One region of the Clostridioides sp. LIBA-7602 genome, then DNA from elsewhere that is predicted to be linked to it. Evidence: riboswitches for the same ligand, from Rfam matches in the RefSeq annotation. Region 1 holds a riboswitch; each other region holds the start of a gene.
The links. Region 1 has a riboswitch for cyclic di-GMP ahead of ACTG45_RS10555 (SH3 domain-containing protein). Riboswitches for the same ligand answer to the same signal wherever they lie in the genome.

Region 1 (11,487 bases):
CATACAAATTCAGATTGAAGAATATTTCAAAGCAAATGGAATATTATATGTTAGAAAAGCAGGTATGATTGGAGATGATGATTATACATATGAAAATAGAATATCAAAAGAAAGATTAGCTCAAATACTATATTCGGTTAATGGATATCCTGATAGAGCATCTAACCAAAAGAAAAAGTTATTTCAAGAATATTATGATGAAATTTTTAGAGGAGAAAATTTCACATTAGAAAATGCAATACAATATAGTAATCTTTATTTTAAAATTGAAAAGATATATAAAGACAAAAAAGAACATATTGAATATTATGATCAAAAAACATTTTATATAATTTATATGTTTGAAAAATATGGATGTGATATAAATGAATCTATTGATATTCTTGAGGATGCATTAAACAAACATCAATCTTCTGTTAGTAATTCTAGAAAGTTAATACAGAAGAAATTTAAGGATTCTCTAGACTCTATTGTTGAACCTAAACAATAAAGTTTTAGATTGTAAACTAGAAGATGAAGAAATCAAAAAGGCTATTAACTAGTAATCTTAATTAGATTCATTTAGTTGATGTTAAAGTATGAAAACCATAGTATAACCTGTAATAATAAAACGAATGAAAATTATCATACTAAAACATAAGACATGTTATAATTATATTAATATATACATTAACATTACTCAACATACCTTAGAAATGATTTAAATAGGTCTTTTTAACAACCTAGAACATGTGATATAATAAAAAAATAGAAGTGTATTCGCAGTACACTTTTATATCTGTAACTAAGCATTCTCATGTTGGGGAGTGCTTTTTTCATTTCTCCAAACAACCTTGTTTTTGCATCAATAATTATCAAATCAATCTAATTGACTACATAATCTTATTGTTATAGGATATAGTTATAGATAAACTGGTGAGGTAATAATTCTTTATACTTTAATTTTGTAATTAAAAAACAAGGGTGGCAAAACCAAACTTGCCACCATCTTGCCACCGAAAATAAAGAATAGGAAAAATTTAAATTAAGTATAATAAAACATAAACAACAAACTAATACTAATAAATCGTTGGAATACCAACATTTGTTAAATAATAATAATAATAAACAAATAACATAGAATAAGATTGTAGTTTATGTAAGATATATGTTGTTAATAAATTTGAGATAGAATATGTGGAGGAATTTTATGTTTGCAATTATTTTTTTATGTATAGGGGGTTTTTTAGCTGCCTTTGTAGATTCTATAGCAGGAGGGGGAGGACTTATAAGTATGCCCGTTCTCATGGCTATTGGAGTTCCTGTGCATCTTGCCATTGGTACAAATAAATTTGCTGCATCAGCAGGATGTATAAGTAGTGCTTATAGATATTCAAAATCTGGTAAAACCAATAATGAACTTTTAAAAAAATTAGTTCCATTTACTATTATTGGTAGCATTTTAGGTGTAAGATGTGTACTATCAATAAGTGAAGATATATTAAATGTTTTAGTTGTAATAATGATTTTAGTAGTGGCTATGTACACCTTTATTTCTAAAAACTTAGGTCAAGAAGATAATTTTGAAGGTATTAATAAGAAAAACCTAAGATTAGGTATGCTTATGGCTTTGGTAATGGGTTTTTATGATGGTTTTTTTGGACCTGGGACAGGTACTTTTTTAACTTTTGGATTTATAAAAATATATGGATATGATTTTTTACATGCTTCTGCAAATACAAAAATATTAAACTTAACAAGTAATATAACTTCATTGTTATTATTTATGATAAATGGTCAAGTATATTATAAGATTGCTATAGTGTTTGCACTAGTTATGATAATAGGTGCTTATGTAGGTGCTAAAGTTGCTATAAAAAAAGGTTCAAAGATGATAAAACCAATATTTTTAGCAATGGCATTGTTTATGGTTACAAAATTGGTATATCAAACGTTATTTTAATTGATTAACTTTTATAATTAATTGTGAGTTTTTATATTAAAATATATCAAATAATTTTATGAAAGTTCTAATTATCTTCTAATATAGTTCATATGTAATACACATATAAATTGTAATATTGTATCTATAAAGGTTGTATATCAAAAAATATAAATTTGATTTTATGGGTATGAAATATATAATAATTTGTAGGAGGAGTTATTTATGAATATATCAAGAAGAGCTATGAAGATAATTGAATTGGCACAAAAAATTGCTAGTAAAAAAGGTGTTACAGTACAAGAAGCTTGGAATGATGCAATGAGAGAATACAAAGCAAAATATGAATATGTTGCATAATAGTATGCATTATATTTTAAATATAGGAAAGATATAAAATAAAAGGGCTTAGAGTTAATTTCTAAGCTTTTTTATTTTTTGAAATTAAGATATTTGAATAGAAATAAAATGTGAGTAAAATCAACTTATTTACAAAGAATAAAAACTTTATTTGAGAATTTAAAACAACTATTTAGAAAAAAATCTAAATAGTTGTTGAAATATAATAATAATTATGATATATTCTAATTAGATGGAATTCTAAATAGAGAGGTGATGGTGTTGGGTTTTCCAGAAACGTTTAAAGCTCTTTCAGACCCTGTAAGAAGAGAAATATTACTTATGTTAAGGGGGAATAAAATGTCAGCAGGAGAAATTAGTGAAAAATTTAATATGACAAATGCCACAATTTCTTATCATCTATCTCAATTAAAAAAGGCAGGACTCATATTTGAGACAAAGTATAAAAATTTTATTTTCTATGAAATAAACATTTCGGTTTTTGAAGAGGTTATGCTTTGGTTTTCACAATTTATGGAGAAGGGAGAAAAAGATAATGAAAAAAGCGATAAATAAGCAATTTATTTTATCTACATTAATATGTTTTATACCATTTATTGTATCAATATATTTTTACGAGAGACTACCAAATGAAGTTGCAATTCATTTTGATAGTTATGGGAATCCAGATAATTATGCTCCAAAGTTTATAGCAGCTTTTGGAGTACCATTATTAATGCTATGTGTTCATTTATATACATGGTTTAGACTTGAAAATGAACCTAAAAAGGCTAGTTTTTCAAATGTTATGCAAAATTTATCAAAATGGGGAGTTGCTATACTTTCAGTCATCTTACAAATAATGATGGTTTTGTATTCAACAGGAATTAGTTTGGATTTTAATTTTTATACAGGATTGATTTTGGGGATAGTAGTTATTTTATTTGGAAATTATCTTCCTAAATGTAAGAGAAATTATTCTATGGGAATAATTTCTCCATGGGCTCTTAATGATGAAGAAAATTGGAATAAGACACATCGTTTAGCTGGATGGATTTGGATTATTGGTGGGATATTATTAATTATTAATGCTTTTATTAGCATCCCTCTTTATAATATCTTTGTAATTTTTGTAATTGTAATACTGCCATTTATATATTCTTATTTGATATATAGAACTTCAATTAGAAATAACTAATACAATCAATTCCTATTATAATATTTGGATAAATAGAATACATTTCAGAGCTAAAATATATAATTAAAAATTTATTAATACACTTATTTTAGCTCTGAAAAAATATTCTTTAATAAAAATAGTAGTAGGTTATTAAAAGTTTTTGATAATCTATATAAATTAGTCTATTGAATGTAAATTAAAAGGTTTGATTTAATATTGAAAGGCTAAGTATAGTGTGATACTCTTACAAGAAATCATTTATAAATATAGGAGGCAGGACATGAACACTAAAGAAATGAAGGAATATAGAGAGTTTTACAATAAAAAATTAAATGAAACAGATGAATTTTTTAGAGTATTTGGAAGTCTTGATGATAAGACTTATTCAGAAGGAGCTATAAGCAAAAAAAATAAGGAATTAATGGGATTAGCTATTTCTATTTTAAGTCGATGTGATGAATGTATTTGTTATCATATTGAGGGGTGTATCAACTCTGGGGCAAGTAAGGATGAAATTATAGAAGCAATAAAAATAGGTGTAATTGGTGGTGGGTCTATTACATATCCAAATGCAAGGTTTGCAATAAAGGTTTTAGAAGAGTTTAATATATAATTTTGATAACAATAATTTATTGATAATAGGTTGTTTAAAATTGAATTAAATTTTATTCTTTTATTAATTTTTTATAATTCTCATAAATTTTAATAAAAAACTTTTACAAACAAAGTTTTGTTTACTGTATTTTATTATCAAGTTTCCTACAAATTAAATTGTCTATTTTTATTTATAGAGTAGAATAAACTGTTTTTGTTAAGAATTTTGAAAGTAAAATCAGACTAAAAAAATAAAGGCACTAATTTGTCTAACGTTTATTGGTGAAAAATAAACATATAGAAGTTATAATAAATATATAAAAATATATGAGAGGTGTTATATGTTTGGTAAACCAAAAGAAAGTGTTAGATTTCTAGACTTTAATGATGTAGCAGAAAAGTTTGGAGAAAAAAAAGCTGTTGCAATTTTTGATGCTATAGCTGGAAAAAAATCTAAAGAACATATTATCAAAGATATAGAAAAATTAGTGAAAAATGAAGTTTAGATATTTATAAGGTATATTGAGCTTGAGGGTAGCTCTTTATACCTTCTTTTTTATTGTTTTAGAGGATATCCTAATGTTTAGATTGTATATTATAAAGGTAATGTAATTTAGATGACTTTAGATATGTAGTGTAGAGTATTTAACAAATAATATCTATATTTAGTGATGTAAATTTAGTCAATATATTATTAATAATATAATTGAAAAATTATTAAGATTGCCAAACTAAATTTTTATAACTAAGTCTTAACAGTTACATGTTTTTATTTAAATAAAAAACTTATTGTTATAGATTAATATTTATATAGCAATAAGTTTTTATAATTTAAAATTGTAATTAGTTTTGTAAAAATTATGATTTAATATTTAATCATATATGAAATGTTTCCTATAAATAAAAAGCTAAATAGTTAGTCTAGATGACTTTTTAGTGACTCTAGATTGGATTTCGGATCTTCGTTATCTTTATTAAAGTATAACGATTTATTTAAACATTGTCTTGCTTCATCAAATCTTTTATTAGCCATAAGTATAACTCCTTTTAGGTTATATATATCACTCATCTTTTTTTTGTATTCAGAATCTATTTTATCTAAATATTTTAAAGCGTTATTAATTGAATCAAAAGCATTATCTACTGCATCTGAAGAATCAGGAAAACCATCAAAACGCATATAGTTGCATGCTTGTGCATAATAAAGATCTGAATCAGTAGGATTAATAGAAATTGATTTTTTCAGTAGAGTTTCAACTTCTTTAATGGTTTCCAGTTTATAATCCTCAAGTGTAAGTTGAGCAAGAGCCATACTATTAATGGAAAAATCATTCTTGAAACTTTCATGCAATAAGAGTTTGTATTTATTATTTTCAACTATAAAATATCTATTAATTTTTAAAGAATCATTTCTTTTATGAAGAATATTTTTTATCTCAAAAGATTCTTCTAATTTAACCACATTTTTATACTCTTTTCCACCATAATTATATTTTTTTATATTTTTTTCTTTACTTACTTTATAACTAACTACTCTATTTGTTTTAACTAAAATATCTTGAAATTCTTCAAAATTTTCTAGACTAATTTCTTTCTTACTATCTTTACTTAGTAAACTATATGCTGTTTCATAGTCACCAGAGTTCACTCTATCAATATATTTTTTTGCTACATAACTAGCATTTTTTTGAGAACATCCTGCTACAGATATTACAATTGATAATGTTAAGAGTAAAGTTATGCCTTTAGTAATATTCATAATGTAATCACCTAATAATTAAATTTTATTAATTATATTTTAGCATCAAATATTGAATAAGTCATCAGCTTTAAAGTATATAAAGAAGATAGTTTAATAAAATTAAAAACCTAACTCTGATAACCAACTTATTAGTTTATTTTCTCTCTCTTTTAAATCATTACTATTAAATTTTCCTAATTTAATTTCACCAACAATCATACCATCAGACATAAATAATACTCGTTCTGTCTTTGCTGCTACTTTGACGTCATGAGTTACAAGCATAATAGTTGTTCCTAATTTATTAATAGCTATAAGAATATCCATTACTTCATTTGTTAGCTTGGAGTTAAGTGCACCTGTAGGTTCGTCTCCAAATAAAATTTTCGGGTTGTTAATTAAAGCACGACATATGGAAGCCCTTTGAAGTTGACCTCCCGAAACCTGAGTAATATCCTTATTTTTTATTTCCGAAATATTCATTTTTTCCATAAGTCTTGTCGCTCGTTCATTGATTATTTGACGACTTTCTTCTTTATTTAAGTAAGCTGAGAGAATTATGTTGTCAAATATATTTAAGTTTTTAAGTAAATTACTTTGTTGAAATATAAAGCCCATATTTTTTAATCTAAGTTTTGATAATGCTTCTTCGGACATATTAGAAATCATTTCACCTGAAAAATTGACTATACCAGATGTTAATTTATCCATTCCACTTATGTTATGCAGTAATGTTGATTTACCAGACCCAGAAGCACCCATAATAGATATAAATTCTCCATATTGAATTGATAAATCTATTCCTTTTAAAACTTGCTGCATATTTCCTTTAGCAATAGTATACTCTTTAATAATTTTTTTAGCTTCTATAATATTATTCATAACATACCCCTTACTCTATAATAGACATAATTTTTATTTTATTGATTGCTCTATTAATTACTATAATAGTAATTAATACTGTGAGAATTAAAGCTGATGGACAAAGTATATATACAATTAATGGATTTACTATAAATTGAAGATTTGAGATACCAGAAAGTAGTAAACCAGATATTTTTTGTCCAAGTGTATTTGCCATAATAATTCCTAAAATAACTCCGATTATAAGTACTAATAAAGCTCTAGTAATATATTGAATACGTATATCTTTAGTAGAAAATCCTAAACTAAGCATAGTTGCTGTTTGTGGTGTATCTTTGGCAATGAGCATCTTAAAAAACATTGCTGTAATTAGTGAAGAAATTACAATAGATATGACAACAGCTAATTTTATAACAAGTCTTAACTGGTTGATAATAGAGCTTAATGTCTGACTTATATAATTATTTATATCTGTAACTTTAGCAGGGTAATAACCAATACTGTATTGTTCTAATTTATCTGCTACATTGACTCCAGGTTTTAAATTTAAATTTATGACATGCCATAAAACATTATCTTTGTTAGATGGTAACATAGCTTTTGCAGTCTTACCACCATGTGTAATGTCTTGATATATGCCACTAACAGTAAGAGTTAACTCTTTACCTTTTGAGAAAATAGATAAATTATCTCCAATACTTTTTTCTAGTTCATTTGCATTTATAACAGATAGTGCAATTTCATTTTCTTTTGTTGGTGCAGAACCTTTTACATATGTAAGTGGGAAAGTTTTAAAGTTTCCATTTTCTATTTTCATATTTTCTACTTTGCCATTTTTATTTTTTATTTTATATGAACTTGTTGTAAAGGATTCATATTTTTCAACATCATTGTCATCGTTAATTTTTTGTAATATAGAATTAAAAAGATGTTGGGTTTGATTTGTCTGTGATAAATCAATACGAATATCACTCTTACCAGCGCCCATATAAGTAATAAATTCAGGTGATTGAATAGTATTTAGAAAATTAAGTGGTACAATCATGAGGAAAATACAAATCATGTAGACAAAACAAAGCAATCCATAGACAGTAAATTTTCTTACTACTTCATTTAACCCTAGAAATATATTGGCATTTGTCATTTTGGTTTTGTATAGCTGTAAGCTATATCCATGTATTACAGAGTTTGTAGAATGATTATTTCTTAATGCATTAACTGCTGATATTTTTTTGAATCTTTTAAGTATAAGTTTACAAAAGAATACAATAGCTACAAATACAAGAACTGAACTTATAAATGGAATAAGAATACTAAAGATATCTTTATCTACTGTTCCCATATAAATATAAATATTTTTTGTAAAAAAAACTCCTATGAATAACGACAATATATAGCCAAGAAAACTTGCAAAAGATGAAATTAATACGTATTTTATCAAATATAGTTTTTGGATGTTACTATTTTGAATACCAATGGCTTTCATAACACCAATTTCTCTGTAGTCTTCTTCAATCGTTGTAATTAAAGTAAATCGTAAGCATAAAATAGAAATTGTAATAAGAAGAATGCTAATTAAGATGACAATAGCAATTACAATTCCGTCAGACAAAGCATTTAGTAGTTTATAAGTGGAATAAGTTATTGATGTACCTGTTTGTGGGAGCTTAGTTGATTGATATAGTGTTTCAAACTCACTAATTTTATTTATATCATTTAATAGAAATTCAATTAGATATTCGCTTTCCCCTATAGTAACTTTTAAAGTGCCCCAATCATTATCACTGATTAAAAAACGCTTTGAAGTAACAAGAGAAGGGTTCATCTGTGCATCACGTATAAAATCTTTTATTGTAAATTCCATAAAGAAACTACCCTTAATAATTTTTATTGTATCTCCAATTTTTAAATTGCATTGTTTCATATAGTATACAGGAACTCCTATTTCCCCATCTTGTATTTGCATTATTTGATTCTCCATATCTAATAGAAAGTCAAATTTATCATTTTGTTTTGTAAAGCTATTTTCTAGTACACTATTAGCCTGATTTTCTCCTTTATTTCCTAAAAAAATATTAGCTCCATTTATATTTAAAAGTTCAGTAGTTTGTTGCTTTTTTACATATGGAGTTTTAGCTGAAAACTTGTCAATTTCTTCTTGATTTAATTTGCCAGAATACATTTGAACATAATGAGGCGCATGGGATTTTTGAAACAAAGAAGTCATGGAATGAGTTAGTTCTATAATGATGCTCGTTGCACTAGATACCAGCATTGATGCAAGCAAAATAAAAATAAATAGAGTAATTGTTATCACTTTGTTTCGAGTTAAATCTTTTAATAATATTCTCTTAAGCATAAATAATCCTCATTTCTTAAAAATTTTGTATTGAATATTTTAGATTTATTTTATATTAGTCATAGATATATAAAAATTAAACTGACCGTCGGTCTATAATCATAATATAATAATATTACTATTTTGTCAAGTTATTAAAAAAGTAAAATATAAACTTCTTATGATAAAGTGTTTATACAAAATATACCCTAAAGAAATTAGTAAGAATTTTAAAAAAGAATATAATTAATATATTTTATTTTTAGTTTTTTACTAATCAATAATTTTTAATATTAATTAAGTATATAAAAAATTATTGATTATTTTTATGTATTAATATTTATTAAAAAAGATTTGTTAAAAGTAATAGTATCATAGATAAATTACTATTTTTTAGATGAATTATGAAGAATAATAATTAAATTAATAAATATAAAGGTATTTTTTGCTTATTATTAATTAAAAATTTAATTTATATTTAATTAATATAAAATTTGAGGTAATATTATTTTTAAATTGTTCAAATTATGTTATTATTCAGATATAGGCAATATTAGATAAATCTAATGACGCAAAGCTATAGGGACTAAAATCTTTATGTAATAAAGGTCATGTCAGCCAGTTGCCAAAAAGATAATGATTCTTTTTGTTAAAAGTATTTGTTGAAAGTATATATTTTTAATAACTTAATATTTGGCAAGAGGAGGGCTTAAGATGATATCTGAATTAATGTTAAAAAATTTTGGCGAATCTAGCATCAATTTTAAGACTAAAATTAAATTAAATTTAAGAGAAAGACCAGACATAAATAGTATGAAGTTGAAAAGTATACCAGAAGGTAAAATTGTCAAGCTAAAATGTGTTGATGGAATATGGGCAGAAGTTGAAAGTAATTATGACAAAGGATGGTTACTTTATAAATATTTAGAAAAATTAAACAATGTTAAAAACAATAGTAACAACATGGTAAAAGATAGAAAAAAGAATTATGTAGGAAATATAAGAACAAATGGTCTAAGTTTAGAACTTAGAAATGACAGAACATTAGACTCTAGAATTATAACTACAATTCCTGATGGTTTTAAAGTTGAAGTATGTTATAGTGTTGGGAAATGGGCAAGAGTGAATATTGATAAAAGTGGAAAAAGATATTCTGGATATGTATATAACCAGTATATAGAAGAATATTTAAGTTTATCATAATTGGATACTAGTAAGCTTTAAATACACTAATAAATCTCAGAAAAAGAATCCTAATCATAGGATTCTTTTTCTTTTGTAAAAATCATCATTTAATACTAAACAGAATAAATTAATTAAGCTATCTTAATTATAAATGGAAAATTTAGTTGAAAGTAGATTTAATTTGTATTTTGTGTACTAAGTATCATAATTTACTATTAATTTAAAGAATTTTAACAAAAGAGAAACTTTACAGAATAAAAATATATTAAAGATAAGAAAACATATAAGAAATTTGAAAAATTTTGTAATTTTTACTTTAATATATACTATAATAAACTAGATATAAGTTTTTATGAGGGGGAAAATATGAAAAAAAAGAAAAAGTTGATTGGAGTAATTATATCTTTTTTACTTATAATCAGCATTATAAATCCATTACAAGTTGAGGCAGAAGTTATTACTGATTCTAGTGTATACATTTCTTCAACACAAGAGAGTTATCAATCTAATAATACTAGGTTTAAAACTATTAAATCTAAAAGTAGACACAAACGTAGTAAATCTAGTAAAAGTAGAGTGAAATTAAAAAAAAGGACTACAAGAACTAAAACTTATGGACATGGAATTCTAAATAGACACAAAAGTCGAGGTATAAGGAGATATAATATTTTATCAAAATTGGTACTGTCAATAATAGTTATGTTTGTTGTTATAGTTTTAGTTATATTAATATTTATTAAAAGAAAGAAGAAGAAATTTTATTAAATACAACAATGAAAATTATATAGTTGTTTTATGTGATTTTATTATTAATTAGATGGTAATTTAAAGAACAACGTTTTGTTAATTATTGATGTTTATTTAATAGCATGATATAATTTGAACGGAATAATATGCTGTTTAAAAGGAGATACAAAAATGGCACGAAAACGAATATTAAATGGTGGTAAACGAGATGAACTTATTGATAATGCACTTAAGTTGTTTTTAGAGTATGGATATGAGAACACCTCTATAAGAATGATTTTAGATAGTGTTGGTGGAGAAGTTGGCATGTTTTATCACTATTTTAAATCAAAGGATGAAATATTTAATGAAGTAATAAAGTTGTTTTTAGCACAATATGAACAAAGCTTTTCTGATATTTTATATGATGATTGTGTAGCAAATAACCTAAAAATTGATGCAGTATTCGAGTTATTACAAAAAAGTATTTCAAAATATAAAATATTCAAATCAGGTAAATTTCATTGGAGTATGCAAATTGCACTTAATCAATTAACTTTAAAGAGTTTAGTTCCTCATATAGCAAAATATATAAACTC
Region 2 (11,487 bases), 1.1 Mb from region 1:
AAAGCATATGTTGCAAAAGATGGTTATGTAGGTGGAAATGGACAATTGGTTGATGCACTTACAGCAGCACCACTTGCAGCTAGTGCAAAAGCACCAATAATATTAACTACAGAAGAACTTTCTAAGTCACAAGAAGAAGTAGTTGAATTAAGACTTAAGAATACTACTAAGTTAGTACAAATAGGTGAAGGAATAGCTAAAAATGCTATTGAGAAAATAGCAGAAAAGATAAACTTATTTACTAGAAACTAATAGTATATAAAGTTTAAATTTGTAAGTTTATTTAGATAATGTTTAGCTAAGTAAGATATAATATAGATAATAAATAAGTATAAACAATTAAAATAGAAATAATGACAAGATGGTATCTTAAAATAAGTTGGGATACCATCTTTTTATTGTTTTTGATTATTATATCTTGTAGTCAATGTATCTTAAGATGTCTATTTAAAAAACTTTGTACATAAGAAAGTTTATAGAAAATAAATACTTATTAAATTATATTGTTTTGAGTGTATAACTTAATAAAACTTTTGAGACTATCACTTAATTAAAGAAAATAAGTTATAATGTTTTGAATTTATGAATAATAAAAACTTTAATTATATTGTTTGAGTTAGATGGATAACTATGGTATCATATATAAAATATGGTAACAAAATTGTAACTTTTTATTAAGTTTAAGTAAAATCAATATAACAAAATTATAAAAACTAATATTGGGGGTAAAAAAATATGAAGAATAGTAGAAAGATATTTGCTATAGGACTTACACTATTTTTAGTAATGGTAAATACTCCTAGAGTAAATGCGCTCACATCAGTTGAACAAATAAAAGGAACTGACAGATATGAGACAGCAGCAAAAATAGCAGACAAACAAAACTACAATACAGCAATACTAATCAATTCGGATAATAGCTTGTCAGATGGCTTGAGTGCAAGTGGTTTAGCAGGAGCATTAAACGCGCCTATTTTAATGACAAAACAAAATCAAATCCCAAATACTACTATGGAAAGATTAAACAAAGCAAATACTATATATATAATAGGTTCAGAATCGACAATAAGTAAAAATGTTGAAAATCAGTTACTATCTAAAAAGAAGGTTGTACAAAGAATATTTGGTGAGAATAGATTTGATACAAGCATAAAAATAGCTGAAAAAATCAAAGAAATCAAACCAATAGATAAAGTAATTATAGCTAATGGATTTACAGGAGAAGCAGATGCAATAAGTGCATCACCAGTAGCAGCAAGAGATGGAGTACCTATAATACTTACAGATGGAAACAGTGTAGGATTTGATACAACAGGATTAAAAAGTTATGCACTTGGTTCTAGTGAGATAATAAGTGATGAACTGGTTAAGAGTACAAATTCTGTTAGATTGGGTGGGAAAGATAGATTTGATACCAATAAGAGAGTTATACAAGAATTCTATAAAAACAGTAAAGAATTTTATTTAAGTAAAGGTATGCAACTAACTGATGCATTGGCAGCTTCTACAATAGCAAAAAATGCTCCTGTAGTTTTAGTTGAAAATGGTAGCAACAAGAGTATTTTAAGTGGTGCAGATAAATTGACTGTACTAGGAGGAATAAATCAAAATGTCATCAAGCAATGTATAAATCAAGCTTCACCAAATCAACAAGGATTGTACTATAATCCAAATGATAAAGTATTTAAGGATAGAATAAAGGGAAAAATATATGCTCTTACAAAACAATACAGAAAAGAGAATGGAGTAAGAGAGTTATCTGTAGCAAGTAGATTAGAAGGTCTAGCAAATGACTGGTCTAATTTAATGGCAAATAAAAAGACCTTATCTCATACTATAAATGGTAAAAATTCGTATTCTACTTTTTTGAAGTATCTAGATTGGAGTGAGATTAAACCTGGATACATTTCTGTTCAAGGGGAAAATATAATTAAGTATAAAATCCCAGATAAGCCTGTATATACAAATAGGGATGCAGATGATATAGGAAACTTTATTTTTAATGAGTGGAAGACAAATCCTGAGGAAGGTACAAATATGTTACATAAGGGATATGAGATAATGGGATTTGGATTAACTATGACAGGTGATAAGACTATATATGCAACACATGAGTTTTATGGAAGATATAAAGAATAAGTATTTATCAAGATTTAGATATTTTAATAATAATATATATAAGCGCTGGAAATATATAATAAGATAATAATTAGAAAATAACGTATAAGTAATGTATTTATAATGATAAAGAATATTTATATTAACATAATAATATAAATATTCTTTTTTTGTATTTTAACATAAAAAAATTGTATTAAAAAGTTTAAATATAGTATAAAATGGGTATAAAAGCATTGAAAATTAAATGGCAAAATTAGGGAAATCTAATGACGCAAAACTATAGGGATTAAAGCTTATAAAGCCATATCAGCCAGTTGCTAAAAAGAGCAAGTTCTTTTTATTTATAATAAAGATTCTCTTTGAGTGTCTTTTTTTATTGTCTGAAACTATAGCATTTAAATTCATGGAAAATTAAAGATTTATTGAGGGAGGATTGTTATTTCATGAAAAAGGCAATATCTTGTGTACTAGCAGTGTCCATGTGTAGTGCACCATTGAATGTTTTTGCAGAGCCTATATTAGAGGGAAAACTAAGGGCAGTTGAAAAATCAGTTACAGAAAAGCTAAAGGGGAATCTAGAAGTGGATTTAAATTTTTCACTTCCAATCAAAAATAATGAATCAGAAAGTATAACTGATATACAGCTACAATTAAAAGATGGTAGTAATAATAGTGGGATAATAAAACTTGGAGGTAAAAATTCAGGAAGTATAAATATAGGAACAGATTCTATAGACTATACTATCAAAAAATTATCTGCAAATAGAAGTGAAATAAAAGAAAAAGATGAAAATATATCATATTACAATATTATGTTCAGCAATTTACCTGTTGGAAAATACAAGGTAGAAGTCTCTGGAAGTGGATTTAAGAATAAAGAAGTTAACGATATTGATATATCAAGTTATTCTCAAAGGGTTTTATTAAGTAATAGAGCAAGTGTAGATAGTAAAAATAAACCTTTAAACTATGAACTATTCTTAATAGGTGATGTAAATGGAGACGGAAAAGTAGATAAAAATGATTATAATGAAGTTTTAGAAAATATAGATTCAAATAAAAAAGAATATGATTTAAATAGAGATGGAAAGGTAGATATTGCTGACCTAGACTATGTACATAAAAATCTAGGACAAAATGAAAATGCAAATAGTCTAGAAAGTATAGTACCTACCAATCCTATAGTAGATACAAGTAAGGTAACATTAGAAGAAAATAGTGATACAAATATTCAAGGTACTGTAGAAGATTTGTTTAGTGGAGAAAACAATGGAGTTACAATATCTCCAGCAAATAAAGATGATAAAATATCAGAAGAAAAACCAGCAGTAATGGATATAGCTTTATCAGAAGCACTTGATATGGAAGTCATAAATATTAAAGCTCCTGAAGGGAGTGCTCCAGCAAAAGGAATAGTTGAGGTTACGGATAAAGATGGTAATGTTCAACAGATTCCTTATGAAAACAAAGAGTATGTGAAAACTTTAAAAGAAGAACAACAAGAAGAAGTAAATAATAAAGAAGAAAATACAGAGCAATCTGATAATAACTCAGATAATACTCAAGAAGAAAACAATGATAAAGAAGAATCAGATTCTAATACAAATGAACAAGAAAACAATGATAAAGAGAGTAATGATAAAGAAAGCTCATCAACTGATAAATCTGATTTAGACAAAAATACACCAAAAGAAGATAATAATATTAGTAAAGATGATAACTCTACGACATCTACATATAGTAGGTCAGCTTTAGAAACATATGCAGATGTTCAAAATAGCGATATAGTGATAAATCTTGGCAAACAAGTAGCAGTAAAAAAGATAACTATAAAAATAACAGCTACAACTGCTAATGATAGAAATCTTGCAGAAATATCTAAAGTTGAGTTTTTAAATAATGTTTATAAAGAAATACCAAAGCCAGAAATGAATATACCAAAAATTAATAAAATAGCAACTAGTACTGCTGTTGGAAATGAAAAGGTATCTTTTTATTGGAACAATGAAGTAAATGTATCTGCATATGAACTTATATTAGATACGATTGATAGTAAAGGTAAAGTATTATCAACTAAAAAATTACAAACTAGCAAAAATACTATAGAAGTTAGAGATATAGAAGCATATGGATTATATAGAGTTAGCATACAATCTTTAAATGGAGATTGGTCTAGTGGATACAAAGATGCAACATCAGAGAATTTAGATGGAGTACCAGAAAATGTAGACTCAAACTATAAGCCAATACAATTTAGCCCAGATAGTATATTAGAGTTTCAAGTTGTTCCAGATACAAAACCAGAGCCACCAGAAGGCATAAGCATTAAAGGAAGATTTAAAGCTCTTGATGTAAGTTGGAAAAATCATAAACAAGCTAAAGATTTTGACTTATATTACAGAGAAAAAGGTTCTAATGGCTCTTGGATAAAATACAATGATAAGCTTATTCGAGGAACAAGCTCAAAAATAGAAGGGCTTAAAGATAATACAACGTATGAAGTTAGAATGACAGCTACTAACCACTTGGGAACTAGTGGAATGTCTAAAATATATCTAGGCACAACTGAAAGTGTAGATGCTCCAACAACGCCTAACTACAGATTGATTAATACTCCTAAATCTGATGCTGGATTTGGAATACCAACTAATCATATAGTTGATGTCACTTATCCAGCTAAATATGATGCAAGTGAATATAGTGATAAAAATCCATTTGATAAATTTAATATAGTAGATGGAGACTTTACAACACATTGGACTTTCTCAGAATACAATGCTGCTGAGGGAACAAATAGAGGTCCAATCATAACTTTTGATAAAGCTTATACTATGGATACTTTTATGGCTACACCTAGATTTGATATTTCTGATAAGACAATTAATGACTTTGAGATACAGTATTGGGATGAAAATGGTCAATTACACAATTTAGGAGATGTACCTTTTGAAACAAAGACAGACCCTGTAAATAATAATAAATACGTGATGGTTAGATTAAAAGAACCAATAAATGCGACTAAGATACAAGTTAGTGTTTGTTCTTCTTATTCCTATAAAGCTAATATATCAGAGATTAAATTCTATGAGTATGACAGTATAGAAAAAGAGGTAAGAGACTTATTTACAGACGATTTACAAGTTGAATTAAAAGAAGGTATAACTCAAGAAAAAATAACAGAACTAAAAGATAGACTTAATATTCCAGATACAGCAAGTGGAGAATATCATCCATATAAGACTGTTATAGAAAGAGAATTAAAATTAGCTCAAGACTTATATAATGATAGAGCAACGCTTACTGATGTGACTACTGTCAATCAAGATATAAATGTATCAGGAAAATATAAAGATAAGAGTGGAAAATATACTGTTAAGTCGAATAACTTAGGTATGGGAAATGACTGGCAGGCATTGGGAGTAGCTGCTAGGGCTGGAGATGAAATTACGATATATGTTGGAAGTAAAAGTGGTAAGACTCCTAAGTTAATATATACTCAATATTATGGAGAGTCTGGAGCATATAAGAGTGGAGAAATAAATCTTAGCACTGGTAAAAATGTAATTCAGCTGAGTAAGCTTCACAGCTTAGATGCAGAACGTGGAGGAAGCTTATATATAAGATACCCTTATGATACTCCAAGTGGTGGAGATATAAAAGTGCGTGTAGCAGGAGCTACTAAGATACCACACCTTAACTTAAATGGAATGATAAATGACAATAGCCCTGAGGGAGTTTCTAAGTCTAAAGAAAAAATAAAAACTTATATAGAAGAATTAACTAAATATAAGGATGAGATAAAAGGAGAACCATACTATCCAGGAACCAATATTGGTAATTCATATGGATATTCAGAAACAACAGGTGTATTAAATACTACTGACATTGAAAGTGACAAAGTAACATTAAACGTTCCAGCAACAGCTGTATATCAAGGAATATCAAAAGGAAACTCTGATTTAAATACACAAGTAGATAGACTATATAATAGTATGCTTGCATGGGAACAAATTATGGATTTAATATACTCTGAAAGAGGAGTATTTAAAACACAAGATTTAGATGGTAATGGAACTATAGATGATAATGAGTTTAATATAACTAAAAATGATATGGCTCCAAAATCTCGTATGAACATAAAATATCAAAGAATGTTTATTGGAGCATTTATGTATGCTTCTGGTCTACATGTAGGAGTGGAATACGGTTCAGTTCCAGGGCTTATGAACGGAGTGCCTTTCCAAATAGATGCTAATGGAAAAGCTAGTGGCGGAAGTTTATTTGGATGGGGAATAGGTCATGAGATAGGGCATGTTACAGATATAGGTAAGATGACATACAGTGAGACTAGTAACAATGTACTTGCACTACTTGCTCAGACATTTGATGATGAGACACATTCAAGACTTGAAGGTTCTACAATGGACAAGATATATGAACATGTTACTTCAAATAGTTTGGGGATACCAAGTAACGTATTTGAAAGACTTGGAATGTTATGGCAATTACATTTAGCATATGATGATGATTTTACTGGTTCAATGTTAAAGAATAATTCAGATGCTGATTTAGGTAATGATTCATTCTATGCTAAAATTTCTAGAAAATACAGAGCACTTTCAAGTGATGACCCAATAAATAACTTGCCAAAAGACCAAATGCTAGTTGCTATGGCATCAAGTGTTGTTGAAAAAGATTTAAGAGACTACTTTAAGGCATGGGGAGTAGAGATTACACCAGAGCTAAACAGTATAATGGATAGTAAGAAGTTCGAAAAAGAGACTAGAAAGATACAGTATGTAAATGATGAGGCTAGAAGAAAGATTTTAAATGAAAACATATCTAACATGGCAGAAGATACTAAGGTAAGTGCTAGTTTTACTGATGGAGTGCAAAGTGGCTCTTTAGTTAAATCTAATAAGATATCTATAGATTTAGATGTTGATAAAGATAAAGATAAAATATTGGGATATGAAATAATAAGAAGTGATGGAAACTACTTAGATGGAGAAAATGGAACTCAAGTAAAATACAGAACAGTAGGTTTTGTGGATGCAAAAGGAAATAGTAAAGCTCAATTTACTGACAATATATCTCCTCTTAATAACAGAGCATTTACATATAAAGTAGTTGCATATGACTATCACTTAAAGCCAACAGCCGAGTTTGAAGTTGGTACTGTAAAATTATCTGATGAAGGAAAAATTAATAAGTCAGCATGGTCATTTATAACAAATACTGTTTCTGATGGTGATATTAGAACTGAAAATGACTCACATGGACCACTACAAAATCCTGAAATTGATAATATAAAGGATAATGATGCAAGCACTACTTATAAAGGAAAGAGAATTAGTAAAGCTGAATGGAACAAAGACCCACAAAAAGACCCAGATATAAATGTAGAAGAAAATCCATATATAATAGTAGATATGAAAGAGACATTACCTATAGTTGGATTAAAGTATATAAAACCAAAGACAGAAGCTAGAAAGTTTTCACTAAAAGGACTGTTTAGTCTTAGAAAGGATACTAGCACAACATACAGTCCATTGACTACTTACAAGATACAAGTAAGTAATGATAAAAAAACTTGGGAAGATGTGAGTAAAGGAACTTTTGAATATGGACAAGACTTAGTTGGTGGAGGAAAAGACCAAGATAATGAAGCTAGAGTTACATTTAATAAAGATGGTAATCTTTGGACTTATCAAGCTAGATATGTAAAATTAATATCAAACAATAAGTCTAATATAGAAGTTGCAGAGCTTGATGTAATAGGGCCTCCAGGTGATAATATAGAGATTGGAACAGTGAATAGTGCAGACCAAACTCGTACTAATGGAATTGGAAGGTTAGCAGAGGATTATATCTATCAAAGTGATGACCCTGATACAAGCGAAGATGAAACAGCTAAGATTCCAGCAGGTTCAATAGTAATTACAGGGGAATATAGTGGAAATCCAGCATTTAATTTACCATTACTTGTAGATAAAAACAATAAAACTATCTCTGGAGAAGCTCTTTTATTTGCAGAGGTGCCAAAAAATGGACAATTAGGTGAGATAAGCAAAGGTACATGGGTTTATTATATGCCAAAAGAAGACTTCAACTCTTTAAGTGATAAGGTTAAAGCAGAACTTTATAGATACAATGACCTTCAGGGAGATATTCCAGTAGGTCAAAGATTTGTAAGTGATACAATGTATGTACCTGTGGAAGCTAAAACTTATGATGAGTTAAAGACGATAAATCTTACTGATAGTAATAGTAAAGCTAGAAAGGTTACCAGAGGTATTATTGATGTGAGTGATAAGAAGGTAGTTACTGTAAATAATAAAGTAAAGAGCAATATTGTCAGAGACAAATAGTATGTGAAAGTCTGAAAAGACTAAGATAGCAGTGTGATATTGGGCATTTTGTGTGAGTAGTGGCTAAAAAATAAAAAAGTAATTTGTCAAAAATAAAGTATGTATAATGTAACTATAAATTTAGGGTAATTTATAAATTAAATATAAGAAGCTAGATGGATAAAGGATTTTATTCATCTAGCTGATGATAGATAAGGACGGGTGTTGATGAGTAAAGGAAAATCTTTTATAAGAACTATCGCAGTGTCGAGTATGGCAGTAGCTATAACTGGAAGTGCGACATGTGCATATGCTGCTCCAGTGTTGCAAGGAACAAAGTCATATGAAAAGGTGAATACTATAGATATTTCTGTGGAATCAGTAGAGAATATAGTGTATTCGTTTCAAGCTAGTATAAAGGTGCAAGGTGAGGTTGAACTAATAGATAATGAACCAGGTCAAAAGATTAAGTGGTCTGATAATATATCAAAGCAGATAAAAAATGGAAATGCTAATGCTAGTTATGTACCAACATATGATAAAATAAGTAATACAACTACATTGGATATATATGTAACATCAAGTGAGAATCTTTTGGATGGAAATACATTAAATATAGGAAAAATATCAGTAAAGAAATCTAGTGGAAATACAAATATAACATATAAGATTGTAGGAAATGGTACAGATAGTAAACCTGCATTAAAAATTGTAACTTATAATAGTAAGACTATAGACTTTAAAAATATAACTTCTAGTGATGGAGAAAGTTTTAGTATTGTTGAAGAGAATGAAATTAAACCAACAGGAGGTAGTGGAGCTAGTAAAGTTGACCCAGAAAAGTATGAAATTAGTCAAGGAGATGCTTTAGAATATCTAATAAATAATTTTGGTACAAGTTATTATCTTGTAAATAGTACAATAGAAGAAAATAGTTCAGATTTAATCACAAAACTTGAACTATCTCAGAAAAGAACAAAACTTAGAAAAGCCGTAGCAAATAAATATGTGGAAATTAAAACTCCTAAATCCTTAAAATCTATAGTTGAAAGTGAACTATCAAAACTAGATGCAAATTCGACTACATCTGGAGGTTCAAATAATACAGATAATAGTTCAGATGGAACTTCTGGAGGAAATTCAGGTGGTGGAAGTTCGAGTAATTCTGCATCTAATGTAATGGTAAAAAAATTAAAAGGCTCAGATAGATTTGAGACAGCGGTTAAAATTTCTCAAAGTGGTTGGGAAAAATCAGATACAGTCATAATTGTAAATGGAGAAGACAAAAGTATGGTGGATGGGCTTACAGCTACGCCACTTGCTAGTGTAAAAAACTCACCAATTCTTTTATCTTCAAATGATAAGCTTCCTCAGAAAACTATAGAAGAGATAAAAAGATTGAATCCATCAAAAGTAATTTTAATAGGTGGAAATAATTCTATGCCAAATGCAGTGATTGAATCAATTAAGGCTATAAATTCAAAAATATCAGTACAAAGAATAGGCGGAGATACAAGATACCAGACTTCTATTAATATAGCAAAAGAAATTGATAAGACAAATAATGTAAGCAAGTTGTATATAGGAGCAGGAAATGGAGAAGCTGATTCATTATCAATAGCATCATTAGCTGGAAAGGAAAAAACTCCAATAGTGCTTACACAAAAAGATGGTGTAGACAATGAAGCTGAACAGTTTATTAAATCAAATAAGGTGTCAAATATATATTTTATTGGTGGAGTGGAAAAAATATCTAATAAAGCCATTGAACAAGTTGGGAAAATAGTAGACAAAGATATATCAAAAAATAGAGTTGCAGGGCAAAGTAGACAAGAGACAAATGCAAAAGTAATAGATAAATTCTATTCTCAATCTAAACTTGATGGAGTTGTAGTTGCAAATCAAGACAAGCTTATAGATGCTTTAGCAGTTGGTCCATTGGCAGCTAAGAATAATTCGCCAGTTGTGCTTGCTACAAATACGTTAGATAAATCACAAGAAATTTCGTTGAAAAATAAAAATTCATCAAAGCTATTTGAAGTAGGAGGAGGAATAGCTTCATCTGTAGTGGATAAGATTAAGAGTTTAATTGAATCAAAATAAATATCAAATTAAATATAAATAAGTAAGTTTAAAATAAGAATGTATTTAGATATAAATCATATGTCTAAGTACATTCTTATTTTTATTTATATTGTCTTAACAATATTATAGTGAAATATGTGTGATAATTTAAGTGAAATTAAATTCAACTTATAAAATGATGTGAATTATTTTTATTGATGAAATATATTTTATAAACATTAAAAATATAACTAGAGATAGTTTTTAAATTTTTAATAAAATAAAATATTAATATATAGACGAGATATATTTATATAAGATATACTTTATAATATACAAAAAATAACAAAATAATTAAAAAAAGGTAAAAATAATATAAATATAAAATATAAAAATCATCAGGGGGATATGAAAGTGAACAAAAAAATATTATCATTAGGTCTAGCAATATCATTAATCTTGGTAAACTTCAAAAGTGTAAATGCATCATCAGTAGTAGAAAAAATATATGGTAAAGATAGATATGAAACAGCAGCAAAGATAGCTGATAAACAAACTTATGAAACAGTAATTTTAGTAAATACAGAAAAATCACTTGCAGATGGATTGAGTGCAAGTGGATTGTCAGGTGCTACAAAAGCACCAATATTATTTACACAAAAAAATAAGATACCAACAGAGACAAATAGATGTTTAAAAAATATCAAAAAAGCATACATAATAGGTACAGAAGATACTATAAGTAAATCAGTAGAAAAAGAACTAGATTCTAAAAATATAGAAGTAAAGAGAATTGGTGGAGAAGATAGACTAAAAACAAGTTATCTAATAGCTAAAGAAATAGCAACTATAAAAAAAGTGGACAAAGTGCTATTAACTAATGCATATAGTGGAGAAGCAGATGCAATGAGTGTATCATCAGTAGCTAATAGAGATGGAGCTCCAATAATAC
Region 3 (11,487 bases), 1.9 Mb from region 1:
CAGTTGGATGTCAATGGAGATAAAATAGTAGTAGAGCCAAATTTAAAGACTTTTAAAGATGAATATAGAAATGAAGATTTAGATGAAGAAGATTCAGAATTTGAATTTGAGATAGATGAAGATTAATAAAAAAAATATTTAGAAAAATATGTAAAAATAAAAAGAGGATATCCCTAGTTGTTCATAGAATTACTTAAAAAACAGTTTATATTAATTTATTCCAGCGATAATAATTTTAATATAAATTAATTTCTGTCAAAATCAAAGGGGGATATTTTGGTATGAAGATAACTGACGTAAGAGTAAGAAAATTAACAGAAGAAGGTAAGATGAAATGCATAGTTTCAATAACTTTCGATAATTTGTTTGTAGTACATGATATAAAAGTTATAGAAGGCCATAATGGCCTATTTATAGCAATGCCTAGCAGAAAAGTAGGCGAAGGAAATTTCAGAGATATAGCTCATCCAATAAATGCAGAAATGAGACAAGTTTTAGAAGATGCAGTTTTACAAGCATATCATGAAGCATTAGTTCAATGGGAAGTAGCTGCTGAATAATAATAAATATATAAAATGGAGAGAGCCCGAACATTTAGGCTCTTTTTAAATGTAGAATTTGTATTAAAATATGTACTTTTTAGTAAAAAAGTGCTATATTATTAGTGATAATGTATATGTTGTATACAAATTGTCAAATAAATGTATTATAATGTATATTGATTGAGAGAATAATACGAATAAAATTAAATTAGATTGAATGGAGTGTATCAATGAACTTTAAAGCTATAATCCTTGCCGCAGGCAAAGGAACAAGAATGAAGTCTAAATACCCAAAAGTTATTCATAAAGTATGTGGAAAAGAAATGGTTAACCATATTATAGATGTTTCAAAAAAATCAGGTGTGAAAGATACTGTTGTGATTTTGGGGCATGAAGCTGATGTAGTAAAGGAAAAACTAGCAGAAGAAACTATAATAGCTATGCAAACAGAACAGCTTGGAACAGGACATGCTGTAAAGATGGCTAAAGAATATATTAATGATGAAGATATAATAGTTGTACTTTGTGGAGATACTCCACTTATAAAGGAAGAGACACTAAAAAAATTATTTGAATATCATATAGAAAATAAATATCATGCCACAGTTCTTACAACAAGAGTTGGAAATCCAACAGGTTATGGTAGAATAATAAGAGATAAGAAGGGCGACCTTCTTAGAATAGTGGAACAAAAAGATGCAAATTCAGAAGAAAAAATGATAAGTGAGATAAACTCTGGAATTTATTGTTTCAATGGTAAGAGCCTTAGAGAAGCATTGGATTTGTTAAATAATAACAATGCACAAGGCGAATATTATTTAACTGATACTGCTAAAATAATGAGAGATAAAGGTCTTAAAGTTGGTGCATTTGCAGGTTCAACTATTGAAGAGCTTATGGGTGTTAATTCAAGAGTAGAATTATCAAAAGCAGAAGAGATTATGAGAAGAAGAATAAATGAATCTCATATGGTAAATGGAGTGACTATAATAAACACTAACTCTACCTATATAGAATCTGATGTTGAGATAGGTAATGATACTATAATATATCCAGGTGTTATGTTACAAGGAAAAACAAAGATAGGTTCAGATTGTATAATTGGAATGAATTCATCTATAACAAACTCAGAAATAGGTGATGGTACAGAAGTAAAAAATTCAACTATAATTGATAGTAAAGTTGGAGAAAATACTACTATTGGTCCATATGCATATTTAAGACCAAAGAGTAACTTAGGAAACAATGTAAAAATAGGTGATTTTGTTGAAGTAAAAAATGCTATTATAGAAGATGGTTCAAAAGCATCTCATCTTTCTTACATAGGAGACGCACATGTTGGTAAAAATGTAAATATAGGATGTGGAGTAGTCTTTGTAAACTATGATGGTAAAAATAAGTTTAAATCAATAGTAAAAGATAATGCATTTATAGGTTCAAATTCCAATCTAGTTGCACCAGTAGTTGTAGAAGAAAAAGGATATATAGCAACTGGTTCAACAATAACACACGATGTTCCAGATGGAGCTTTGGCAATAGCTAGAGAAAGACAAGTTATTAAAGAAGGTTGGGTAGAGAAGAAGAACCAAAAAGATGCAGAAGGTAAATAAGTATTAGTTTATTATTTTGGCTAATAAATTTAGCTTGAAATTATTATAAATTATATTCATTAGGATTTTAAAATTTTCAGGAGGGTTACATAAATGAATACTAGCGGAAGCGAGATTAAAATTATTGCAGGTAATTCATCGAAAGAGTTAGCACAGAAAATAGCTGACTATATAGGTGTATCAGTGCTAGACTGTGAAGTAGGTACATTCAGTGATGGTGAAATATGTGTAAACATGAACGAGACAGTAAGAGGTTGTGATGTGTTTGTAGTACAATCTACTAATAGCCCAGTAAATGATAACTTAATGGAGTTATTAATCTTAATTGATGCATTAAAGAGAGCATCAGCAGGAAGAATAACAGCTGTTATTCCTTACTATGGATATGCAAGACAAGACAGAAAAGCTAAGGCAAGAGATCCAATCACTGCTAAATTAGTTGCAAACTTAATAACTGCTGCTGGAGCAGACAGAGTATTAACAATGGATTTACATGCAGCTCAAATACAAGGATACTTTGATATACCACTAGACCACTTATTAGGTGGAACAATATTAGCAGATTATTTCAATGAAAAGAAAATAGAAGATTTAGTAGTAGTATCTCCTGACTTAGGAAGTGTTACTAGATCAAGAAAATTTGCTAATTCTTTAAATGGAGAAGTGCCAATAGCTATAATAGATAAGAGAAGACCAAAAGCTAACGTATGTGAAGTTATGAACTTAATAGGTGATGTTAAAGGTAAAAATGTTATACTATTAGATGATATGATAGATACAGCTGGAACAATAGTTAATGCGGCAAATGCACTTAAAGAGTTTGGTGCAAAAGATGTTTATGCTTGTTGTACTCACGGTGTATTATCAGGACCAGCTATTGAGAGAATTTCTAATTCAGAGATAAGTGAGTTAATAGTTCTTGATACTATACAACTTCCTGAAGAAAAAAGAATAGATAAGATAAAGATAAAAACTGTAGCTCCTTTATTTGGAGATGCTATAAGAATGATATTCTCTAACGAATCAGTAAGTAAATTATTCTAATTTATTAGATTTATAAGAGTTGTTTAAAAGGATGTAAAACTTTTGAACAGCTCTTTTTTGATATTTTAATTTATATAGCTGTTTTTTATTTATTATAAGAGTGTATGTGATTTTAGAAAAATATTATGGTTTAAAATTTATGTATAGATACGTAAAAGAAATCTGGAAAAGTACATAAAAATATGAATATTATGAATATAAAAAATATTTGGAAAAAGTATTGAAAAATTTCAGATTATGTAGTATTATGTAAATATAAACAAAGAAAGAGGTGTTTCCAATGGGAAGGTCAGAAGATGAACCCCTAATACTTAAATGATTCAGTCACAATCTAGAAGGAATATAAAAGTCTATTGAAAGTTTATTTATAAGAATTGAAAATAGTATCTATTCTATATCTTTGATGTTTGTGAGAGGGTTCTGGATTATATAAAGTTACTGTAAAGAAAGTAATTTTGCACAATGAGCATATCTGTAAATGAAGAGTTTCATTTATATAGTGATTGTGGCTGAATCATAATTAAAAGAGATAGAATGTTTATAATAGATGATTTTAATAAAATACTATATTGTAATAGCTTCTAGCTTTCAAATAAATATTAGCAAAGGATGGAAATGACAATGATAAAACTAAATGATAATTTATAAATATCTCCTTACGATATATGATAATTGTAGGGAGATGTTTCTTTTTTTGTATAGTATAATTATTTGTATGAACTGTGTTTCAATATGTAAATTATTGGTATATATAAATAATATAAACTTAGTTGATAAAATTTGGTAACTATTATATAATATAAGTGGATATGTATATATAATTATGCATTACCCTGAATTTAATAAAAATAGAAACGTTGATATATGTTCTGTGATTTGGGCACCTTAGAACATATGGAGTTAGTGGTGCAACCGGCTATGGAATTGTATTTATTTATGGATACTTTTATTTTCATAGCATTTTTTGTTTTAAAATGGTTATATGCTAGAAATAAATCTGGTTAGTACGTGTAAATAATTTTACTTAGATTTTTAACCAGATATATTATAAGTAAGTATTAATTAAAAAATTTGAGGGGGAATAAAAATGAAGTTAAGAAAGAATAAAAAAGGTTTCACTTTAGTGGAATTATTGGTAGTAATTGCAATTATAGGTATATTAGCAGTAGTAGCAGTTCCAGCTTTATTTAGTAATATAAATAAGGCTAAGGTAGCAAGTGTTGAGTCTGATTATAGTTCAGTTAAGAGTGCAGCATTGTCTTATTATGCAGATAAGAATGAGTTACCTAAAGATATTACTGATGATTTAAAAACATATCTAGAATCTGATATAAAAGATTCTGATATTGGTGGAACTTATGATTTAGTTAAAGTTAGTAATAATAAAAAATTAGCATTATTGATAGATGGCGCAACAATAACAAAAGAACAAGCGAGCAAACTAGTATCTGATATAGGGGAAGATAAGGTTTATACAGATGAAAATCTTTCTAGTAAGTTAACTAGTGCTTTAGATAAAGGTGATATATACATCATTCTTATAGATAATTTAGAGGATAATGGTAGTAGTGGTAATTAATAGTAAATAATATATTTATTATTTGATTATATTTAAGTTTAATTATAAATTTAATGAAAAAGACAGGAAGAAAATCTTCCTGTCTTTTATACTATTTTCTTTTATATCCAATCACAAATGATGATATAATTGAGATAGTAAAGGAGTGAAATCTGTGGCTAAAAAAGTTAGAATAGGAGACAAACTGGTTGAAAAAGGATACATAACAGAAGACCAGCTTAAATGGGCATTATCAGAACAAAAAAACAGTGGAAAAAGACTAGGAGAATTTCTAGTACAAGAAGGTCTTATAGATAGTAACTTATTAATAAGTGTATTAAAAGAACTTTTGGATATAGAAAGTGTATTTTTAGAAGGAACAGAAATAGACACATTAGCTACAAAGATGGTTCCAGAAAATATATGCAAAAGATATGCTGTATTTCCATTCAAAATAGATGGAAACAAGATATGTCTAGCCATGTCAGACCCACAAGATAGAGAAGCAGTTCAAGATGTAAGGCGTATGTCAGGAAAAGATGTAGAGATATTTATATCGAGTGCAGAAGATATAAACAAAGCAATAGGTCATGCTTATGCACATTCAGAAATAAATAAAGCTATGACTGAGTACAACAAGAATAGAACTGGTGGAGTAAGAGAAACAGTAATACTTGAAGAAGATGTAAATGCAGCTCCAATAGTAAGATTAGTAAACAACATACTAGAAAATGCTGTAAGAATGGAAGCAAGTGATATACATATAGAACAAAGCGAAAATTACATGCGTGTTAGATTTAGGATAGATGGCATGCTAAGGGAATATATGAGAATGAACTCAGCGCCATACAAAGCAGTAGTAAGTCGTATCAAAATAATGTCAGATATAAATATATCTGAAAAGAGAATCCCACAAGATGGCAGAATCTATTTAAAAGTGGATAACAAACCTATAGATTTTAGGGTTTCTACAATGCCAACTAATAGGGATGAAAAGATAGCCATGAGGGTTCTTGATAAGAGTAATTTTATGGTTAGTAAAGAAGTACTAGGAATAGATGAACATGGCTCTAAGATATATGACGAGTTGATAAACACTCCTTATGGACTTATATTGGTGGTTGGACCTACTGGAAGTGGAAAGACAACTACACTATATTCAATGTTAAATCAATTAAATACAGAAAATAGGAACCTCCTAACAATAGAAGACCCTATAGAGTATGAATTACCTGGTGTAAATCAATCTCAAATAAATGAAAAAGCAGGTCTTACCTTTGCCAGTGGGCTTAGAGCTTTTATGCGTCAAGACCCAGATATAATAATGGTTGGGGAGATAAGAGATACTGAAACTGCAGAAATAGCAATTAGAGCTTCTCTTACAGGACATTTAGTTTTAAGTACATTACATGCAAATACAGCAGTTGGAGCAATTTCACGTCTTTTGGATATGGATGTAGAAAGTTTTCTAATAACATCATCCGTTTTAGGGGTAATATCTCAAAGACTTACAAGAAAAATATGTGAGCATTGTAGGGTTTCATATGAAGCAGACATTGGAGAAAAAAAGGCTCTTGGTATTGATGTAAATGAATCAGTAACTATTTATAAAGGAGAAGGATGTGAAAGATGCAATAATACAGGATATAAGGGGCGTCTAGGTATATTTGAAATGCTTGAAATAACACCAGAAATAAAAGAGTTAATAGATTCATCTGCCAATCAAAGAGAAATTTTAAAGGTGGCTAGAAAACAAGGTATGATTAGTCTGAAAGAGGATATAGTTAAAAAGGTTTTAAATGGAAAGACAACAGTAGAAGAAATGATTAGAATAATTTTGATGACTGATTAAAGGATGATATTATGAAAAGTTTTAAGTATACAGTAATAAAAGAGGATGGAAAAAAACAAACTGATGTAATTGAAGCCAATGATTTTAATGAAGCTAGAAGTCTCCTTAGAAAAAGAAATCTTAGAGTTCTTGAAATTAAAGAAAGTAAAAGTAAAAACATAAGCGTCTTTAATAGAAAGAGAAAAAAAGACTTAGGAGCTGACCAGATAAGCCACTTTTGTAGACAGTTTGCTATTATAGTATCTTCTGGTATAAATAGTATCTCAGGTCTAGAAACATTAGCTAGAAGGTCAACTAATGTTACCTTGAGAGAAGAGATTAATCGTATAGTAGCAGAAATAAAAATAGGTTCTACTATTGCAGATTCAATGCTTTCATCAAAATCAAAGTTTCCAAAATTACTTGGGGCTATGATAGCTACAGGTGAGGCTACTGGTAAATTAGATGAAGTACTAAAAAGTATGGCTTCATTTTATGATAGTGAACACAGGGTTAAGCAAAAGCTTAGAAATGCGGCAACATATCCATTAATAGTTTTGATTTCTTCCTTTGTAATGATTTTTATATTTACAGCATTTATGGTGCCTAAGATGGTTAATTCAATTACAACAGTAGGAGCATCTCTGCCACTTATAACAAGAATTGTTATGGGGTTTGGTGTGTTTATGAAGAATTTTTGGATAATAGTACTTCTAGCTATTATATTGTCTATTTACCAATTTAAGAAGTATCTAAAAACACCCATTGGTAGAGCACATAAAGATAGAGTCATAAATAAAATTCCTATTTTAGGAAAAGGAATAAACTGTATGGTGGCTACACGCTTTTCAAGAGCATTGTATCTATTTGTATCAACAGGATACCCTTTAGTTCAGGGGCTTGATTATATTATAGATAGTGTAAATAATACCATGGCAGAAAAGATTTTGGCATCAGCCAAAGATGGAATAACAAGAGGTGAGGGCTTAGCAGAGAACTTAGAAAGATATACATATTTTGATTCTGTGCTAGTACAGATGATAGCTATAGGGGAGCAGACAGGGGAGTTAGAGAATATAAGCAGACAGATGGCCGAATTCTATGAGTATGAATCCGAAATTTATTTAAATAGGATGGCATCAATGATAGAACCTGTTTTAATAATTGCAGTTGGTATTATAGTTGCGGTACTGGTTGTATCAATATTTATGCCAATGCTTAGTATATATGATGCTATGTAGGAGGGAAAGGACAAATGAACAAGGTTTATGTATCATATTATGGCGATTCTATTTCCATAGTTGAGGGCAGATATAAACATGATAAAGATAAGTTTTATATAAAAAGTTTTAATGCGTTTTCAATAGAGGATATTGCACAAGATTTTTCTAAGGAAAAGTATGCTCTATTGAGATACGCATTAGAAAATGTGAAGTTAAAATCAAGACACGTAGTTTTTTGTTTAAATACAAGAGATGTAATTCTAAAACCCCAAAAACTCCCTAAGATGGATAAAAAGGATTTAGATGGATTTATGAAGCTAGAAATGGATGAGATGATGGCTTTGGAATCAGATGAATATGTGTTTTCATATGAAGTATCTAGTGAAACATCAGATAGTTCAACTGGTGAGGAGTCAAGTTTGAATCTTATCATTGGAGCTATAAAAAAGGAAGAAATAAATGCAATTGTAGAGATAATGCATGAGTTTGATTTAATATTAGATAGAGTAGATACACTATCAACAGCTTATTTAAGAATTCTTAAAAATTTAGATTACAGTGACATAATGGTAACTAATATAAGTGACAATAGTACAATTATAAATATATATAAGAAAGATACTTTATTTATTAGTGATAATATACCTATAAGAATAACTGCAAAAGACATGGAAATGCAGTTATTAAATGTAGTAGAAGAATCAAAAGGTCTTATGAATTACTATTCATCAAGAAACTTTGGTAAAGTTACAGACACTATATTAATCTTAGGAAAAAGATATTCCAATAAATTGATTTACGAGGCTTTTAGTTCTGCATTTTCAAATTATGTTTCTCAAGGTCTTACTGAAATAATGGATATATCTGATATGATAACTGGAGATATAGACGAAGATGATATAAATTCAATCGTAGAAATTCTAGGAAGTATGATAGAACCTAAAGGTAAAAAAGATTTTGAAAATATAAACTTTTTACCAATGGATATACTCAAAAAACAGATGAAAGCCAAACAAATGAAAAACATACTGAAAATAGCACCAATAGTTATATTAGTTCTTGCTATTCCATATTTATGTTTGATTTTTTTTAATAATCTAGTCAATAAAGAGCTTGAAAATGTTAATGATGAAATAAGAAATATTGAATCTGCATATTATCAGATTGGAAACATAGAAAAAATGATACAAAGCAAAACTGAAGAAATAAAGGTATATGATATGTTAATTGGGAAAAAGGTAAAATGGGAAAATTTATTGGATGATATAGATAAAAATACTCCAAGTAGAGTTGAACTAACGAACCTATCAACGACTTATCAAAATCTTGGAACTACTAATAAAACTGAGAACTCAAATAACAATAAAACTACCACAAATAAATCAAGTAGCAATGAAACAAAATCAAATACGAAAAGTAATAATGATGGAGATAAAACCAGCAGTGATTTAAATGAAGATAAGACTACAAATGTATCAGAAGCATTAACTGGAGATAGTGAAACTGATAGTGCTGATACAGAAAAAGATGATAAAACACCATTATATGATAAGATACCAAATGTTATAAACATAGAAGGAAACGCTAAAGATTCTTCTTATGTAGGTCAATTTTTATATAAATTAAAGGGCTTGTATTATTTTGAAGATGTTAAATTACATAGCATAAAAAATAATGAAGAAGATTCTAACTATACATTTAGTATGACATTATACCTGAAAGAAGGTGTATTAACTAATGAATAAAGATATATTTAAAAAAGATATAAAAGATATATTCAAAATGGAAGTTAGCTTAAAAGGAATTCTTATAAAAGTCATAATTTTATTAGCTATTTTATCATATGGATACTTTGGGCTTTACCCTCAATACCAAAAATATGTTGCTACAAAAAATTCTGTAAAACAATCTACAGAAAAATTAAATACATATAAAGAGAAAACAGCTCTTATGCCAAAATATGAAAAACAACTTAAAGAAGTTGAAAGTGAGCTGAAAGAAAAAAGCAAAAATCTTTTATATGATATGCAAGATGGACTTTTTTTAATAGGCTTAGATAAGAAAATGAAAGTATATAATATTGACTTAACTAGTTACGATGTTGGAAGTGTTAGAGAATATGAACATTTTTATGGTGTATCAACAACAATAAGTGTTAGAGGGGATTATAGAAATGTCAAAAAATTAATGGCTTATTTAGAAGAGCAAAAAAATGTTACTCAGATATTAGATTATACAATGACTTCATACATAGAGCCAGAAAAAGAAGAAAAAGAAACGACAAGCAATAAGGATTTAATTAAAAATGTGAACATAAATAAAGATACAAAAATATATTGGGTAGAAGGCGAAGATAAATGGCACTTATATAATGATTGTCCATTGATAAAAGAAGGCGAAATTTTAAAAAATGATAAGCTTTTAGATAGGTCTACTAGTTATCTATGTAATACTTGTGTACTTAGAGCAGCTACAGAGAAAGAAACACAAAAAGAAGTTGTGGCTCCAGAAGCAGAAGGTGTAGTAGATGCTACATTTAAATTTATAATGTACACTAAGGATAATACTACTATGATACTTGATACAGATAATCCATCTTCATGGAGACCAGGAAAATATAATCCATTTAAGTCTAGTGCAAAATAAAGCTAAATGGGCCTTAAAGATAGGTGATAAACTTGTACAAAAATAATGAAAAGGGTCTTACCTTATTAGAAATAATAGTAGCTGTATTTATATTAACTGTAGTTTTAAGTATTTCTTATAAAGTGTTTAATGGTATAACATCAGCAGTAAAGAAACAACAAATCATTACAGATGCTCAAGTAAATATTAACTTAATTAATAAGTATCTAAATAGGGATTTAGAAAACTGCAAAGAGGTAAGAAAAGCTAGTTCAGGTAGTAATTATGAATATAATATAGAGACACCAGATAATATCGTAAGGTATGAAGTTTCTATAGAAACTAAAAATAATACAGCAGTATATTCTGTAACGAGAATTCAAGAAGATACTCCTGATGCCGAAAATGCGGTTAGAGAAGAAATAATATCTAATCAACCACTAGTTCAAAATAATAAAGAAATGAAGGAAACACCATTTAAAATAGAGAAGCAAGCTGATAAATCTATTTATACTGTAAGTATATACTATAATGAATCAACACAAGAAAGCCAGAAAGATAGTGATTTAAATAATAAGACTTATACATTTGATGTTATGTCTAGAATTGGGTAATGAGAATTTATTTAAAAATAAGTAGGTTGATAAAATATGGGTAAAAAGAGAAATGAAAAAGGATTTTCTTTAATGGAAGTATTAGTAGCTATGGCTATTATGGGAATTATACTATTTGCATTTTTTAATATTATCAATACTAATAACAAAGCTAACACTAAAAATGATACAGATATAAGTTCCTTAAACTATGTTCAAAGTGAAATAGAAAATCTGAGAGGAAAAATAAAGAGTGGAGAATTTGATTTTGATAGTTTAGAAAAACGAGAAGACGGAACTGCCGTGTATGAAAAACTCATAGATAAGTCAAAAAAAGTTGTGTATGATAAAGTACTTAGTAAGGATGATGTGAGTTTATATGATACTCCGTATGAAAAGATTACAACAATAGAAAATAAAGATGGAGATTTAATTGACAAAGAAAGTATTGCAAATAAGAT

Region 2: linked by a shared signal. The riboswitch ahead of ACTG45_RS15505 (M60 family metallopeptidase) and the one ahead of ACTG45_RS10555 (SH3 domain-containing protein) in region 1 are both predicted to bind cyclic di-GMP.
Region 3: linked by a shared signal. The riboswitch ahead of ACTG45_RS18900 (type II secretion system protein) and the one ahead of ACTG45_RS10555 (SH3 domain-containing protein) in region 1 are both predicted to bind cyclic di-GMP.

Annotation. Positions count from the first base shown of each region.
Region 1 covers NZ_CP196991.1:2,188,982-2,200,468, reverse strand. The annotation lists gene ACTG45_RS10605 (AIPR family protein) at 1-490, shown strand, start outside; gene ACTG45_RS10600 (sulfite exporter TauE/SafE family protein) at 1,190-1,942, shown strand; gene ACTG45_RS10595 (hypothetical protein) at 2,147-2,281, shown strand; gene ACTG45_RS10590 (autorepressor SdpR family transcription factor) at 2,537-2,836, shown strand; gene ACTG45_RS10585 (SdpI family protein) at 2,817-3,458, shown strand; gene ACTG45_RS10580 (carboxymuconolactone decarboxylase family protein) at 3,721-4,053, shown strand; gene ACTG45_RS10575 (hypothetical protein) at 4,376-4,540, shown strand; gene ACTG45_RS10570 (NTF2-like N-terminal transpeptidase domain-containing protein) at 4,951-5,793, opposite strand; gene ACTG45_RS10565 (ABC transporter ATP-binding protein) at 5,896-6,657, opposite strand; gene ACTG45_RS10560 (FtsX-like permease family protein) at 6,668-8,998, opposite strand; cyclic di-GMP riboswitch class I at 9,514-9,607, shown strand; gene ACTG45_RS10555 (SH3 domain-containing protein) at 9,692-10,180, shown strand; gene ACTG45_RS10550 (hypothetical protein) at 10,529-10,927, shown strand; gene ACTG45_RS10545 (TetR/AcrR family transcriptional regulator) at 11,081-11,487, shown strand, end outside.
Region 2 covers NZ_CP196991.1:3,285,866-3,297,352, reverse strand. The annotation lists gene ACTG45_RS15515 (cell wall-binding repeat-containing protein) at 1-252, shown strand, start outside; gene ACTG45_RS15510 (cell wall-binding protein Cwp9) at 736-2,139, shown strand; cyclic di-GMP riboswitch class I at 2,358-2,443, shown strand; gene ACTG45_RS15505 (M60 family metallopeptidase) at 2,565-8,492, shown strand; gene ACTG45_RS15500 (cell wall-binding repeat-containing protein) at 8,700-10,574, shown strand; gene ACTG45_RS15495 (cell wall-binding repeat-containing protein) at 10,944-11,487, shown strand, end outside.
Region 3 covers NZ_CP196991.1:4,066,924-4,078,410, reverse strand. The annotation lists gene purR (pur operon repressor) at 1-126, shown strand, start outside; gene spoVG (septation regulator SpoVG) at 282-560, shown strand; gene glmU (bifunctional UDP-N-acetylglucosamine diphosphorylase/glucosamine-1-phosphate N-acetyltransferase GlmU) at 773-2,152, shown strand; gene ACTG45_RS18905 (ribose-phosphate diphosphokinase) at 2,246-3,196, shown strand; cyclic di-GMP riboswitch class II at 4,038-4,123, shown strand; gene ACTG45_RS18900 (type II secretion system protein) at 4,284-4,775, shown strand; gene ACTG45_RS18895 (GspE/PulE family protein) at 4,930-6,606, shown strand; gene ACTG45_RS18890 (type II secretion system F family protein) at 6,618-7,826, shown strand; gene ACTG45_RS18885 (PilN domain-containing protein) at 7,841-9,553, shown strand; gene pilO (type 4a pilus biogenesis protein PilO) at 9,546-10,454, shown strand; gene ACTG45_RS18875 (PulJ/GspJ family protein) at 10,478-11,047, shown strand; gene ACTG45_RS18870 (prepilin-type N-terminal cleavage/methylation domain-containing protein) at 11,084-11,487, shown strand, end outside.